3 regions of the Rouxiella badensis genome follow, and region 1 is predicted to be linked to each of the others. Evidence: predicted binding sites of a transcription regulator. Region 1 holds the regulator's gene; each other region holds the start of a gene.
The links. The regulator Fur, encoded in region 1, represses iron uptake genes when iron is present. The targets are predictions, from matches to a motif close to ATAATAATGAGAACNACTATCAA.

Region 1 (5,067 bases):
GGCTCATGCACGAATATATAAAGGAGGACGGCGTTATTCAGTTCCTGCTCAAGTCCTTTTCGCAGGGCGAATGGCGTTTCAACGTGCCGGTATTGCTGGCCGAGTACGCCAACATTGTTGGCTGGGCCGAGGTGCCCGCCTGGCCACATCCGGCGCTGTTTATTCGCGGTGGATTATCGCCTTACGTTCAGGACGAATATCGCGACGACATCGCACGACAGTTTCCAAAAGCCCGCGCCCACGTGGTCGCGGGGAGCGGACACTGGGTTCATGCCGAGAAGCCGGAGGCGGTGTTGCGCGCCATCTCTCGTTTCATTGATGCGTGATCCTGCGCAAGGACGCGCTAAATATTCCCGCCGCACGCGCAACTGTTCAAAAAAACGGCTAATCATAATAACTTAGCGCTGAATCAAGGCAGTTAGGCGTTGTGGAGGGGTATACGCTAGGGTATGATTGCGCGCTGTAATTTTGCCCCTGCGCCAGGTCAGTTTTTTCTCGCGCCTGAGGTAAATTGGGTTAGGGTTTATTAACCCGAAATGTGTAACCATCTCATCTGAAAAGGGCTTAGGTCGCTTTTCGATGTAACTTCCCTAGTTGTACCGCTACCTATGGCAAAAGAACAACTGGATCGCACGACGCTTGATCTGTTCGCAGACGATCGCCGTCCGGGACGTCCAAAAACAAATCCGCTTTCTCGCGATGAACAGCTCAGGATTAACAAGCGTAATCAGCTTCGCCGTGACAAAAACAACGGTTTACGTCGCGTAGAGCTGAAGATCAATGCTGAAGCTGTGGATGCGCTAAACAAGTTGGCGGAACAACAAAATATCAGTCGTAGCGAGCTGATTGAACAGATGCTGCTGTCACATCTGAACGGTCAGGATAGCTAGTCATCGTATTCTGATGCGGGCGGGTAACTCTTTCGGTTACCCGCCGTTAGCGTTTCATCTTGTAAACTTCCGCAACAGAGCACACAAAGGCGATAACGCTTGCCTGAATTGCCCGATAAACTATTCACATCAAAAATACGGGTATGCATCCTAAACAGGTCCGCATTAACATTGGCGTCACTAAATCCGTGCTTCAACGGGGTATTCACGCAGCCTGATGCGGATGAGAATATGTTCTCTCTCCGCCGAGTTTGTTATCATCCTGCATAAATTGACTCGCACGCCGCGGACGAAAAAGCAGACTCTCTGAGTCTATTAAAGAACAAGAGGTTAGATAAGCTTATGGCAGTAGTAGGTATCTTCTTTGGTTCCGACACCGGAAACACCGAAAACATCGCAAAAATGATCCAGAAGCAGTTGGGTAAAGATGTTGCTGACGTTCAGGACATCGCCAAAAGCAGCAAAGAAGATCTGGAAAAATACGATATTCTGCTGATCGGTATCCCGACCTGGTATTACGGTGAAGCACAGTGTGACTGGGACGATTTTTTCCCAACGCTGGAAGAGATAGATTTTGAAGGCAAGCTGGTTGCGCTGTTCGGCTGCGGCGACCAGGAAGACTACGCAGAGTACTTCTGTGACGCAATGGGCACCGTACGCGATATTATTGAACCACGCGGCGCCGTGATTGTCGGACATTGGTCTACCGAAGGTTACCACTACGAAGCGTCTAAAGGCATGGCGGACGACAAGCATTTCATCGGTTTGGCTATCGACGAAGACCGTCAACCAGAGCTGACCAACGAACGTGTTGACGCCTGGGTTAAACAAATTAGTGAAGAGTTGAGCCTCGCTGAGATTATCGGTTAATCCCACACAAAGGCTAAGGCCCTGAATCATTAGGGTTAAACCTGAAAGGGCCAAACTATCACTGAAATTAACAATTTAACTCGCACAAAATTGTAACTTTCAGCTGTATCAAGGTACACTTACTGTATCTGGTTTTATTATTCCTGCCTTTTTGAGAAACAACATTCAGGCAGGAACGATTTTTGTGAACAGCCCACCGTTTTCATTAACGTGATTAGCATAGTGACAGGACTAAATCCGCATGACTGACAACAACACCGCACTGAAGAAAGCCGGCTTAAAGGTCACGCTTCCACGCTTGAAAATCCTGGAAGTGTTGCAAGCCCCGGCAGGTCATCACGTCAGTGCGGAAGATTTGTACAAAGAACTGATTGATATGGGCGAAGAAATTGGTCTTGCCACGGTTTACCGTGTCCTGAACCAGTTTGACGACGCCGGCATTGTTACCCGCCACAACTTTGAAGGCGGCAAGTCTGTATTTGAACTGACTCAGCAGCATCACCATGACCACTTGATCTGCCTCGACTGCGGTCGTGTGATCGAATTCCGCGACGAATACATCGAAGCGCGTCAGCGTGAAATTGCAAAAACCCACGGCATCAAATTAACCAACCACAGCCTCTATCTTTACGGCCACTGCGAAGCAGGCAACTGTATTGAAGACGAAACGCTGCACGGTAAAGGCTAATACCTTGCCCAAGTTCTGTCTCTCAGGGATAAGAGCAGAGCTGGAAATAAAATGACCGCTGAAAAGCGGTTTTTTTATGCCTGCGGTTTAAGATTCAGGCATAAAAAAACGCAGCCAATGGCTGCGTTTTCAATTAAGTCAGCGCATCAATTATGCGACTGGCTTACTTTCCCAGTTGTCGCGCAGCCCCACGGTGCGGTTAAACACCAGGTGCTCGGCGGTAGAGTAAGTGCTGTCGGCGCAGAAGTAACCTTCACGCTCAAACTGCAGGCTCACACCAACCTCTGCATTCGCCAGGCTCGGCTCAACAAAACCGTTGGCGATGACCAGAGACTCTGGGTTGATGGTGGTCAGGAAGTCTTCCGCCTGACCCGGGTTCGCTACGCTGAACAGACGGTCATACAGGCGGAACTCAGCAGGCTTGCCTTCTGAAGCAGAAACCCAGTGGATCACACCTTTAACCTTGCGGCCATCGGCAGGATCTTTACTCAGGGTATCCACGTCATAGCGACAGAAAATCGTCGTGATATTGCCTTCGGCGTCTTTCTCGATGCGTTCTGCTTTAATCACGTAGGCATTGCGCAGGCGGACTTCTTTTCCCAGCACCAGACGCTTGTACTGCTTATTGGCCTCTTCGCGGAAGTCAGCCTGATCGATGTAAATTTCAGCGGTAAACGGCACGTCACGTGAGCCCATTTCTGGCTTGCTCGGGTGATTAGGCATTTGAACCCACTGAACCGCATCGCCGGCAAAGTTCTCGATGATCACTTTAACCGGGTTAATGACGGCCATTGCACGCGGTGCATTCTCGTTGAGGTCATCACGGATACAGGATTCCAGCGCCGCCATTTCGACGTTGTTGTCCTGCTTGGTCACGCCGATACGACGGCAGAATTCGCGAATAGACTTGGCGGTATAGCCACGGCGACGCAGACCGGAAACCGTTGGCATACGCGGGTCGTCCCAGCCTTCAACAATCTTCTCGGTCACCAGCAGGCTCAGCTTGCGCTTGGACATGATGGCGTATTCGAGGTTCAGGCGAGAGAACTCGTACTGACGCGGATGGCAAGGAATGGTGATGTTATCCAATACCCAGTCGTACAGACGGCGGTTGTCCTGGAACTCCAGCGTACACAGTGAGTGGGTGATCCCTTCCAGCGCATCGGAAATGCAGTGGGTGAAATCGTACATTGGGTAGATGCACCACTTGTTGCCAGTCTGGTGATGGTCTGCAAACTTGATGCGGTACAGTACCGGGTCACGCATCACGAAGAACGGTGACGCCATGTCAATCTTGGCGCGCAGGCACGCGGTGCCCTCGGCGAACTCGCCGTTACGCATTTTAGCAAACAGCGCGAGGTTCTCCTCGACGGTACGGTCGCGGAACGGGCTGTTTTTACCTGGTGCAGTCAGGTTACCGCGGTATTCGCGGATCTGCTCTGGCGAAAGCTCATCGACATAGGCCAGGCCTTTCTGAATAAGCTCGACCGCGTAGTGGTGCAGTTGATCAAAATAGTCGGAAGAGTAATGAACCTCACCGCTCCACTCGAAACCAAGCCACTGAACGTCTTTTTTAATAGACTCGACGAATTCGATATCTTCTTTCACCGGGTTGGTATCGTCAAAACGCAGGTTGCATTGACCCTGATAGTCTTGAGCGATGCCAAAGTTCAGGCAGATCGATTTTGCGTGGCCAATGTGCAAATAACCATTGGGCTCAGGCGGGAAACGGGTCACGACAGAAGCGTGTTTTCCCGATGCCAGATCTTCATCAATAATCTGACGGATAAAATTTGTTGGGCGGGCTTCAGCCTCACTCATTGTTCAATTCCTCTACGCGAACGAAAGCTCGAAAGACTAACCGCATATGTTCCAACAAGCCACGTCGGGAAACAACCCTTAAGTGCCAAATTTGAAACTATTAAAAATATTTTTACCGTAAAGCCACGGACACAGGCGCTAAAAACAAAAAACGGGAAGAGATTGCTCCCTTCCCGCTGCGATTTTTAACGACTCTCGCCTTTTTTCACAACAAACGGCCAACCTTACTTCGCGTGGATCTCGAACAGTTTGCTCTCGCCTGCCACCACCGACTCACCGGCCAGCAGGGTCAGACCCGAATAGTCTTCCATATTACTAACCACCACCGGGCTTATCATAGAGCGTGCATTGCCGTTCAGATAGTCCAGATCCAGCTCCAGCACCGGTTGACCGGCCTTAACGGTTGCCCCTTCTTCCACCAAACGGGTAAAGCCTTGACCGTTAAGCGCGACAGTGTCCAGACCAATGTGGACCACCACTTCGGCACCGGATTCAGTTTCGAGGCAGAACGCGTGATTGGTGTTAAAGATTTTCACTACCACGCCATTGGCCGGAGCAACCACGGTTTTCTGCGTTGGACGAATCGCCAGGCCTTCACCTACCGCGCCGCTGGCGAAGGCTTCGTCAGGCACCTGAGCGAGTGCAACGACCTCACCGGTGATAGGTGACACCAGCGTTTCCAGCACAGGCTTCGGCGCGTTGGGTACCGCCTGAGGCTTCACGGCGGCAACCGGCGCGGCCGTGGCCGGTGCAGCAGCGGCGGCAACCGGACCGGTAGTCATCACCGTGCGCATCGCA
Region 2 (5,067 bases), 1.3 Mb from region 1:
TGTCTCTCGACGCGCTGGAGCTGATGCTGAGCGAGAAGCGGCTTAATGCGGTGATTGCTATGCCGACTGCGCAAAATCCGATGGGTTTCACCATGCCGTTGGCTGCCAAAAAACGTCTGGCACGCCTGATGAATGACTATCAGGTGCCGCTGATTGAAGACGGGCTTTACGCCGAAATTCAGTTCGGCGCAACGCTCTCTCCGGCGGTGAAATCGTTTGATAAAAACGGCTGGGTGCTTTTTTGCACCAGCTTTACCAAAACGCTGGCGCCTGATTTTCGTATTGGCTGGATAGCCGGCGGACGCTTTGGCGAAAAACTGCGTCAGCTCAAGGCGGTGTCTTCTATGTCTGAGTCGGTGTTGCTGTCGGAAACGTTGGCGGTATTTTTAGAGTCTGGCGGTTTTGACCATCATCTTAGAAGCTTGAGAAGGCGCTATGCCGCACAAATCGATGAGGCGAAATCACTGATTATGCGTTATTTCCCACAGGGCACGCGGGCGACACAGCCGAAAGGTGGGTTCGTTTTTTGGGTTGATTTACCCCCCGCCGTTGATACGGTGAAGCTTTTTGACCTCCTGCTGATGGAGAAAATCTGCCTCACGCCCGGCACACTGTACTCACCGAGTGGGCGCTATCGCAACGCGCTGCGTTTGTCATGCTGTTATCCGTTTGATGCGCGCTATACCGACGCGCTGGCACGGGTAGGGCGGCGAGCCTGTGAGATAAGTGGATTACCGCCCGGCATCGTTACACAGGCTGCTGAATAGACAACTTCCTGTTACACTAGAGGTTGAATTCAATTTTTAGTCGTCCTGCCCCGCAATCTCGCGGCGCCTGATGGCATACGGGTTAGCGAAATGATCGAAAAAGAAAAAGCAGAGATTAAACGTCTGAGCGATATGCTCGATGCACTGAATCACAAAGATGCGACCGTTATTCAGCAAGGCGTGACCGAGTTGATCGACCAGCACATGAAAGAAAAAGAGAAGCTGGCGGCTGAAATCGAGCGTCTGCGTAGCGTTAAAGAGGTCAAGCTGAGCGCCGAAGCGCAGAAGCTGGCACAACTGCCGTTCCGTCGTGAAATCACCAAGAAAGAGCAGGCCGATATGGGCACGCTGAAGAAAGCCGTTCGCGGTATCGTGGTGGTTCACCCGATGACGGCGTTGGGCCGTGAGATGGGTTTGAAAACAGTGACAGGCTTCGCTAAAAAAGAGTTTTGATATTCGACCTTTTTAAGCTTAAAAAAAACCGACGAAGCAAGCTTCGTCGGTTTTTTTATGGCTTTTTTCCGGATTCTAAAACCCGGAAAAGAAGGCTTATTTAGCGGCTGCGAAGTTCTCAGCGGCTACGTCCCAGTTAACCACATCCCAGAATGCTTTGATGTAGTCAGGGCGTTTGTTCTGATATTTCAGATAGTAAGCGTGTTCCCAAACGTCCAGACCCACGATTGGAGTACCTGATGCGCCAGAGATTGCTTCGCCTAACAGTGGGCTGTCCTGGTTAGCAGTAGAAACTACAGCCAGTTTGCCGTCTTTCTTAACCAGCCAAGCCCAGCCAGAACCGAAACGGGTTGCTGCAGCTTTCTCAAAGGCTTCTTTGAAAGCGTCAACGCTGCCGAAGTCACGTTCGATAGCGGCTTTCAGTTCGCCCTGCAGGGTGGTGCCCTTTTTCAGGCCTTTCCAGAAGAAGCTGTGGTTAGCGTGGCCGCCTGCGTTGTTACGCAGAACCGTTTTCTTGTCAGCCGGTACTTTATCAAAGTTCAGCAGCAGCTCTTCAACCGGCAGCTTTGCCAGTTCTGGCAGGCTTTCCAACGCTGCGTTAGCGTTGTTTACATAAGTCTGGTGGTGTTTAGTGTGATGGATTTCCATCGTTTCTTTGTCGAAATGCGGCTCAAGTGCGTCGTACGCGTAAGGCAGGGATGGTAGTGAATAACTCATGTTCATCAGCTCCATTTTTGTTGGGCAGTGCAGAGTAGTATGAGCACCGCGTAATCAGTGGGATCATTATAGTTAATAAATTGATATTGAAAATGATTATCTATGCTCCGCACTTTGTGTGGGTATTACACAGCCCGCGTTATCCGTGGCTTAGAGCAAGATTATCTAACTAACAGGGAAATTAGTCTAAGACCAGGCCGTTAACCTAACAGCAATAAGGTGGCACATTAACCCTGCTGCTTGTAATGCTATCAATCGACGGCTGCTTTACTACACAACCAGTCGCTGCGGATGGCTATATACCGTGGCGCGCCCCGGTTTACTGAAGCCTACCAGCGTAAGATTACAGCGCTCGGCGACGTCTACCGCCAGCGAGGTCGCGGCCGACACGGCGAACAAAATTTCAATGCCGCACATCGCGGTCTTTTGCACCATTTCATAACTTGCACGGCTCGACACCAACGCCGCACCGCACTGCCAAGAGGTTTCACGCGCCTTGATGCCCAACATTTTATCCAGCGCAACGTGACGGCCTACGTCCTCACAGCCGCCGAGCAGTTCACCCTCTGGGGTTATCCAGGCTGCGGCGTGGGTGCAGCCGGTCAACTGGCCAACGGGTTGTATCAAATTTAGCTGCGCCAGTGCAGTGTCCAGATTGCTGAGCGAAAAAGTCTGCGTAAACGGCAGCGGCGCCAGCGGACGGAACAGGTCATCAAGTTGCTCGATGCCGCAAACGCCACAGCCGGTTCTGCCCGCCATCGCCCGGCGTCGTTCTTTGAGTCCAGAAAAACGGCGGCTCGACAGCTCTATATTGACCTCAATACCATGACAGTTTCGTGTCACGTCGATGCCATAAATATCACGCGCTGAATCAATAATCCCTTCCGAGAGAGAGAAACCCACGGCAAAGGCTTCGAGATCTTTCGGCGATGCCATCATCACTACGTGTGAAATACCGTTATAAACCAGCGCAACCGGAACCTCTTCAGCCAGCCAGTCGGGCTGACTATCGGCCAGATTGCGACGTTGAATCACCTGACGCTGCTGCACGCCAACCTGAGTTTCCGCTACTGATGAGGCCTGTTTGGTGAGGTTATTCAAGGTAATTTCCGATAGATTTATGAAGGATTCCGACTACGCATTAGGGTAGTCCTAACGGCTGAAAAATTGAATCTCAATCTGTGCCTATTGCTGGTAAAAAGCGGCCCGGCTGCTAATTTTATAAAAGATGGATGGCTATTTTTCGGCTTTCCCCGAACTTGAATAAGGAGGGTTTAATGAAGTTGATCGGCAGCTATACCAGTCCTTATGTGCGTAAAATTTCGGTGATGCTGATTGAGAAAGGTATTTCGTTTGAGTTTGTAAACGATCCTCCGACCAGTGCAGGCAGTAAGGTGACGAATTTCAATCCTTTAGGGAAAGTTCCCGCGCTGGTGACCGAGGAAGGTGAGGTGTTTTATGACTCACCCATTATCGTGCAATACATCGAGCTGCTTGGCGCTTCACCGACTTTACTGCCCCCGGAGCCTTTAGAGGCGCTGAGGGTGAAACAAATCGAGGCGCTGGCCGACGGGGTGACCGATGCCGCGGTGGCGTTAGTATTGGAAAACCGGCGTGAGGCGGCGCAGCGTAGCGAAGAGTGGATTATTCGCCAGCGTGGCAAGATACTGCGTGGGTTGGATCAGTTGGAAAAATACGCCAGTCAGCGTCATCTCTTAAATGGGGAAAGTCTCAACGTCGCTGATATCAGCGTTGCCTGCATGCTCGGATACCTCAATTTTCGGCGCATTGCGCCCGGCTGGTGCGTTGAGCGCCCAACGCTCATCAAGCTGGTCGAGCGGCTGTTTCAGCGCGAGAGTTTTGCCAGAACCACCCCGCCTTGAATGTCTTCCTTCCCCCACGCGTTGAAGTGGGGGAAGGCCGGACTCATCACTGCTTAGACCGCAGCGCCGTTAACCACCGGGCGGCGTTTACGGATGAATACCGCCACCAGTGAAAGCCACAGCAGGCCGCTTATCAGGTTGAAGATATTAAATAATCCGCTGCCACCGCTGAGGTAGGCCACTTTCGCCAACTCAATGCCTAAGGTGAAGACCATCATACTGATCATCCCCATGGCTGCAGAAACCGTGCCTTTGCTCATGTCGCTCGAGAACAGCGTCAGGCGATATAAACCGGCGTTAGCGATGCCGATACCGAAGGCATAAAGGCTTAGCCCGGCGGTCATCCACAGGTAGGCATGGCCGGATAAAAACGTCACAATCGCCGCGATAAACAGGCCGGCAACCATCGGGACGGCACCCAGCTTGATAAGCTGCTCAACGCTGCGTTTGCCGGTCAGCTTCGCGAGCGTGATATTGCCAATAATCAGTGCGCCAAAGACGGGAACCTGAAGCACGCCATACTCAAGCGCGGACAGCCCCTCACCGCTGATAAGGATCACCGGAGACTGCGCAATCCACGCCAGTAAAGGCAGGCTGGCAAAGCCAATCGCCAGTGCGCCACACAGGAAAGGACGGTTTTTCAGCACGATTTTGTAATCGTGCAGCAGGCCTTTTACCGACAGTTTCTCGCCAATGCGTGATGCGGTTTCGGGCATTGCCTTGTGCAGGCCCCAAAACGCGATACTCGCCAGCACGGCAAAAATCACGAACATCAGCTGCCAGGGCGCATATTGAATCATCGCCGCTCCGGCCAGGGGGCCAAGCAGCGGGGCGGCGAGTGCCACATTCGCCATCAGCGCAGTAATGCGAATACAGACCGACTCTTCAAAAGACTCCTGAATCGTGGCGTAGCCAACCGCGCCGATAAAGCACAGGCTTATCCCCTGGAAGAAGCGGATAACCATAAATTGTTCTATGGTTTGGGCAAACAAGATAGCCAGACAGCTCAGCACAAAGAATCCGACTCCGGCCAGCATCACCGGACGACGCCCACGGCGGTCTGACAGTGGCCCAAGCAGCCATTGCAGGAACATGCCGCCTGCGAGGTAGGCGGTCATTGAGGTCGGCACCCAGTCTTCGCTGGCATTGAAGTTAGCCACAACGGCCAGCATGCCGGGCTGAATCATATCGTTGGCGATATAAGTCGCAAACTCAAACAGTACCAGGCACAGAGGAAAAAGCAGTGC
Region 3 (5,067 bases), 1.5 Mb from region 1:
GGCGACGGGCAAGGAGGACCAGGCCGCCAAAGCGGTTGCCCGCTTTGACGCACGTGAGAAAGCGGTGAAGGCGAGCATTCACCTGCCGCCACAGCCGGTTTCTGCCTTGGTTTATCGTCCAGACGGTAAAGCGGCCAATCTGTGGACACCGGCTTCCCCACAGGGGCAGATGCTGCAACAGTTGGGCTTTACGCTCGCACAACCGCCGGCCAATGCTGCTAGCGGCCAGTCGCAGGGCGTGCGTAAGGATATCCTGCAGTTAGCAGGGGAAAATATGGCGGCCGGCCTGAACGGCAAAACGCTGCTGCTGTTTGCTGGCGATAAAAATGACGTGCAGCGTGTGGAAGGAAACGTGTTCTTGAGCCACTTGCCTGCGGTACAAGGCAAGCAGGTCTATGCGTTAGGTGATGATACTTTCAGATTGGATTACTACAGCGCCAGCAATGTGCTAACGCAGTTAGAAAAACAGTTTAGCAGTCACTAAAACTGCGCAGCGGGCCGGAGTTTGACGCTGGCCCGCGGTTAACGTTACTTCACCGAACGCGTCAGATTTTGAACCGCTCCCACCTCGCCCTGGCTGACGTTGCGCAGTGCACGCATAAAGAAGGCCAATACGATGCCAGCGATCGCCGCACCCAGCCCAAAACTCGCCGAGCTAACGGCGGGCAGCATAATAGACCCCATCGAGCCAAGCAGCAGCGCGCCCAACGCATCACCCGTGACGTTCTGCGCCGTCCATAATCCGTTGATTCGTCCTAAATACTCATCTGGCGTCAGGCGCTGAATCAGCCCATATTGCAGCAAAGAATTGATGGCGCTCAGATAACCAAAAATCACCAGACACAGCAGCGCAGTGCTATACCACGGCATCAGGCTAAACAGGCCGACGGCAATAAATGAGGCAATGGCGGTCATCAGCATCATCCAGCCGGGACGCGCCACGCCGGCCACCCGACCGCTAGTAAAGGCACCAATGGCCGCCCCCAAAGGAACCGCTGCATACATTAATCCCAGCCGCGACGGGTCAACGTGCCATTGCCCGGAAAGCGCCGGATAGAGCACGCGAACCGCGCTGGCCATCGTCAAGAGCGCACCAATCAGCGCCACCATGCCGATAATCTTGTTCTGCAACAGGAAGCGGAATCCGCTCATCAGCGCCCGCAGCGGATGTTCCCTCGGCTGCGGCGGCGGTGCGAGCTGCGGCAATTGCAGGATAGGCAGCAACGTCAGCAGCGTGCCGAGCGCCGCCAGACCATAGTTCCACACTACGCCGCCGCTGGCGATGATCAGGCCGCCGATGGCAGGCGAAAGGATCGAGCCGAAGCGCACGGTCAGCATGTTCAAGGCCCCCGCCTGCACCAGGTTCTCACGCCCCACTAGCGCAGGCGTTGCGGCCAGCAGCGCGGTCACGCCCACTGCGCCAAAGAAGCCGTCCCAGACGGACAGGAAATAAATAACCGCCAGCGAAGGAGAAGGCATGGCAGCGTTAACGCACAAACCGACAAAACCGAGACCGCAGGTGGATCGGGCAAAAAGAATCAACCGGCGGCGCTCGTAGCGGTCGGCCATGACGCCGCCCATCAGCAGCCCGACAAACATCCCGCTCCCCGCCAGCGTTACCGCCAGCCCCACCAGCAGGGTAGAGCCGGTTAACGCCTGTATCTGCACCGGCAGAGCAATGCCGAGCAGGCCAAGCGCCAGAATAGAAATAAAGCGTGCACAGAATACTGACCGGAAGTCAGGGTGCGTTTTCAGTAAACTAAAATTCAATAAAATAGAGGGCTTATCCATGCAAGTTTTTATACCAAAAGTCATTTGAATCGTAGCCAAAATGGCGGTGTAGCGGATCCGCAAGCGTGGATGCTGCAACAGATCGATGAGTCATGCTAACATATACAAATACAAGCGATAACGATAATAAATATCATTAACATTACATCATTGGTTCGAATCGATGGACCGTTTCGATAAAAAATGGATAGAGCTTATGTCTCGGCAGACCCATGCCACCGCACTTAATACCTCACCGCCTTCTTTCCTTGTCTCACGCCAGCTGGGTGGTATTTTCGTGGCTCTCCTGCTGCTCCTTTTGATGATAGTTCTCAGCCTGTCAGTGGGGGAAAAATCTATCCCCTTTGATACGGTCATCACAGCGTTAAAGGGGCAATGTGGCAACGCCGACTGTGTGATAGTGCTCGACGCTCGTCTGCCGCGCACGCTAGCGGGCATTCTGGCGGGAATGGCGCTCGGGCTTTCAGGCGCGCTGATGCAGATTCTCACCCGCAATCCTCTGGCCGATCCTGGCATTCTTGGCGTCAACTGGGGTGCCAGCTTTGCGGTAGTTATCGGCATCGCCTTTTTTGGCGCCACCGATATCAACCACTATCTGTGGTACGCATTTGGCGGTGCGATGATAGCGACACTGCTGGTCGCGGTGATAGGTGCGCTAGGACGCGGACTCATCAATCCTGTCCGTCTCACGCTGGCCGGTGTGGCACTCGGCGCGGTGCTCGAAGGCATGTCTTCGGGTATTTCGCTGCTTAATCCACAGGCCTTCGATCAGCTGCGCTTCTGGCAGGCCGGTACCCTCGACATACGCAGCATGGCCGTTATCCGCACCGTCGCTCCGCCCATTCTCTTTGCCAGCCTGCTGACGCTGTTGATGAGTCGTTCGCTTAATAATCTGACCCTGGGCAGCGAATTGGCCACCGCGTTGGGCACGCGCATCGCTCTGACGCAGCTCACCGGCCTGCTGGCGATAACTTTGCTTTGTGGCAGTGCGACGGCCGCTGTCGGCCCGATAGGCTTCGTCGGTCTGATGATGCCGCACATTGCCCGTCGTCTTTCGCGCGCCAATCCGCGCTGGATGCTGCCCTGGACGTTGGTGCTGACGCCGTCGCTGCTGCTGGCCGCCGACCTGCTGGGTCGAATTCTGGTGGTGGGCGAGATGCGGGTTTCAGTGGTTACCGCCTTCATTGGCGCGCCGATGCTGATTTGGCTGGTACGCCGCCCTGACGGACTGAGCCGAGGATGAGCATGGATCCCGCCCTGAACTCACCGCGTTTGACGCCCCCAAAATCACGCCTCGCACGCCCGCTGCTGACCGCCTTCGCGCTGCTGCTGGGCTGCGTGTTGTTAGCCGTCTACGCGCTTGGCAGCGGCACGCTCTCGCTCAGTGCCCATCAGGTGATTGATGCACTGCGCGGTGAAGGCCCGAAAAATCTGTCGGTTATTGTCACCCAATGGCGTTTACCCCGTGTCGCAATGGCCTTGGTTCTGGGCGCAGCACTGGGCATTAGCGGTGCCATATTTCAGTCACTGATGCGAAATCCGCTCGGCAGCCCCGACGTCATCGGCTTTAACACCGGTGCTTACAGCGGTGTGCTGATCGCTATCGTGTTGTTCAACGGCAGCATCAGCGAAATAACCGCCGGTGCCATGGCGGGAGGCATCCTTACTGGCCTGCTGATTTACTGGCTGGCGTGGCGTAAGGGCGTGCAGACTTTCAGGCTGATCGTGGTCGGCATTGCCATTCGCGCCCTGCTGATTGGCACCAATACCTGGCTCATCATCAATGCCTCGCTGGAGTCGGCGCTGACCGCCGGTTTATGGAGCGCCGGCTCGCTCAACGGCATCACCTGGCAGAAGAGTCTCCCTGCGATCGGCGTCATCGTTGTTGCCGTGCTGCTGGCGCAAATGCTGTGCAGAAGAATGCGGCTGCTTGAAATGGGCGACGACACGGCCTCTGCGCTTGGCGTACCGGTCGAACGTTCGCGCCTGCTGCTGTTGCTGACCGGGGTTTCGCTGACTGCTGCGGCGACCGCCGTCGCCGGACCGATTTCATTTATCGCGCTGGTTGCCCCACAGATTTCTCGCCGTCTGTGTGCCAATCAGCAACAGCCGCTGCTCTTTGCGGCGTTGACCGGAGCTCTACTGCTGCTGGCCGCCGACGTCACCGCCCAGCGCCTGTTTATGCCCTACCAAATACCCGTTGGCGTGCTTACCGTCAGCCTTGGCGGCATCTATCTGATTGTATTACTCATTCGGGAGTCACGACGCTAATGAGCACTGCACAGTTTTCCCCGTTACGGGCAGAAAATCTCACCCTCGGTTATGAGAAAAAGGTGGTCGCACGCGATTTGTCGGTCGCTGTCCCTGAGGGCAAAGTCACGGTCATTATCGGCCCCAACGCCTGCGGCAAATCGACTCTGCTGCGTACCCTGAGCCGCCTGATGCAGCCGCAAAAGGGCGCGGTGTGGCTGAATGGAAAAATGATCGGTGAGATGCCGACCAAAGAGGTCGCCAAACAGCTGGGCCTGCTGCCGCAAAATTCGACCGCACCGGGAGATATCAGCGTGGCAGATTTGGTCGCCAGAGGGCGTTATCCACATCAGAATCTCTTCAGCCGCTGGCGAGCGGAAGACACACAGGCGGTCGAGGAAGCGATGCGCGCCACCGGCGTGTATGAACTTGCCGACAGGCTGGTCGATAACCTTTCCGGCGGCCAACGCCAGCGCGTCTGGATAGCGATGGTGCTGGCGCAGCAGACGCCGCTGCTGCTGCTCGACGAGCCGACAACCTGGCTGGATATCGCACATCAGATTGATTTGATGGAGTTAATGTGCAGGCTGAATCAGCAAAACGCGCGTACGCTGGTCGTCGTCCTACACGATCTTAATCACGCCTGTCGCTACGCGGGCCATCTTATCGCCATGAAAGACGGCAAGATTGTCGCAGAGGGTGCACCGGCGGATATTGTCACCCCAGAACTGATAGAGCAGGTGTTTGGCCTGCGCTGTCATATCATCGACTGTCCGATTTCCCATACCCCGCTGATCATTCCACTGGGCCACGGCAAATAGGTAAAAACAACCCCGCACCAGGCGGGGTTGTTTATTCTACAGCGCACGCAGCAGCCGATTCAGCATCGGCCCCAGCACCTTGAAGGACGCCGGAGAAACGATATCTACATGCGCGCAGTCCAGCTCATGAACCCGTAAAGCATCCACGTAGCGAGACCACGTCTGCTGCACGTCCATCCCCTCTTGCAGAGTACGTTTCGCCACA

Region 2: sodA (superoxide dismutase [Mn]) is a predicted target of Fur. The motif match lies at 2,018-2,040, and genes of this name have one in related genera.
Region 3: fepD (Fe(3+)-siderophore ABC transporter permease) is a predicted target of Fur. The motif match lies at 1,912-1,934, and genes of this name have one in related genera.

What each region holds. Positions count from the first base shown of each region.
Region 1 is NZ_CP114062.1:2,883,593-2,888,659, forward strand. Features, by position in the region: gene ybfF (esterase) at 1-326, shown strand, start outside; gene ybfE (LexA regulated protein) at 609-890, shown strand; gene fldA (flavodoxin FldA) at 1,233-1,760, shown strand; gene fur (ferric iron uptake transcriptional regulator) at 2,002-2,448, shown strand; gene glnS (glutamine--tRNA ligase) at 2,599-4,269, opposite strand; gene nagE (N-acetylglucosamine-specific PTS transporter subunit IIBC) at 4,494-5,067, opposite strand, start outside.
Region 2 is NZ_CP114062.1:4,150,187-4,155,253, forward strand. Features, by position in the region: gene O1V65_RS19145 (aminotransferase-like domain-containing protein) at 1-767, shown strand, start outside; gene O1V65_RS19150 (YibL family ribosome-associated protein) at 858-1,220, shown strand; gene sodA (superoxide dismutase [Mn]) at 1,317-1,943, opposite strand; gene fdhD (formate dehydrogenase accessory sulfurtransferase FdhD) at 2,208-3,038, opposite strand; gene O1V65_RS19165 (glutathione S-transferase) at 3,215-3,820, shown strand; gene O1V65_RS19170 (MFS transporter) at 3,874-5,067, opposite strand, start outside.
Region 3 is NZ_CP114062.1:4,433,297-4,438,363, reverse strand. Features, by position in the region: gene fepB (Fe2+-enterobactin ABC transporter substrate-binding protein) at 1-484, shown strand, start outside; gene entS (enterobactin transporter EntS) at 529-1,791, opposite strand; gene fepD (Fe(3+)-siderophore ABC transporter permease) at 1,988-3,034, shown strand; gene fepG (iron-enterobactin ABC transporter permease) at 3,031-4,062, shown strand; gene O1V65_RS20500 (ABC transporter ATP-binding protein) at 4,062-4,862, shown strand; gene O1V65_RS20495 (enterobactin synthase subunit F) at 4,899-5,067, opposite strand, start outside.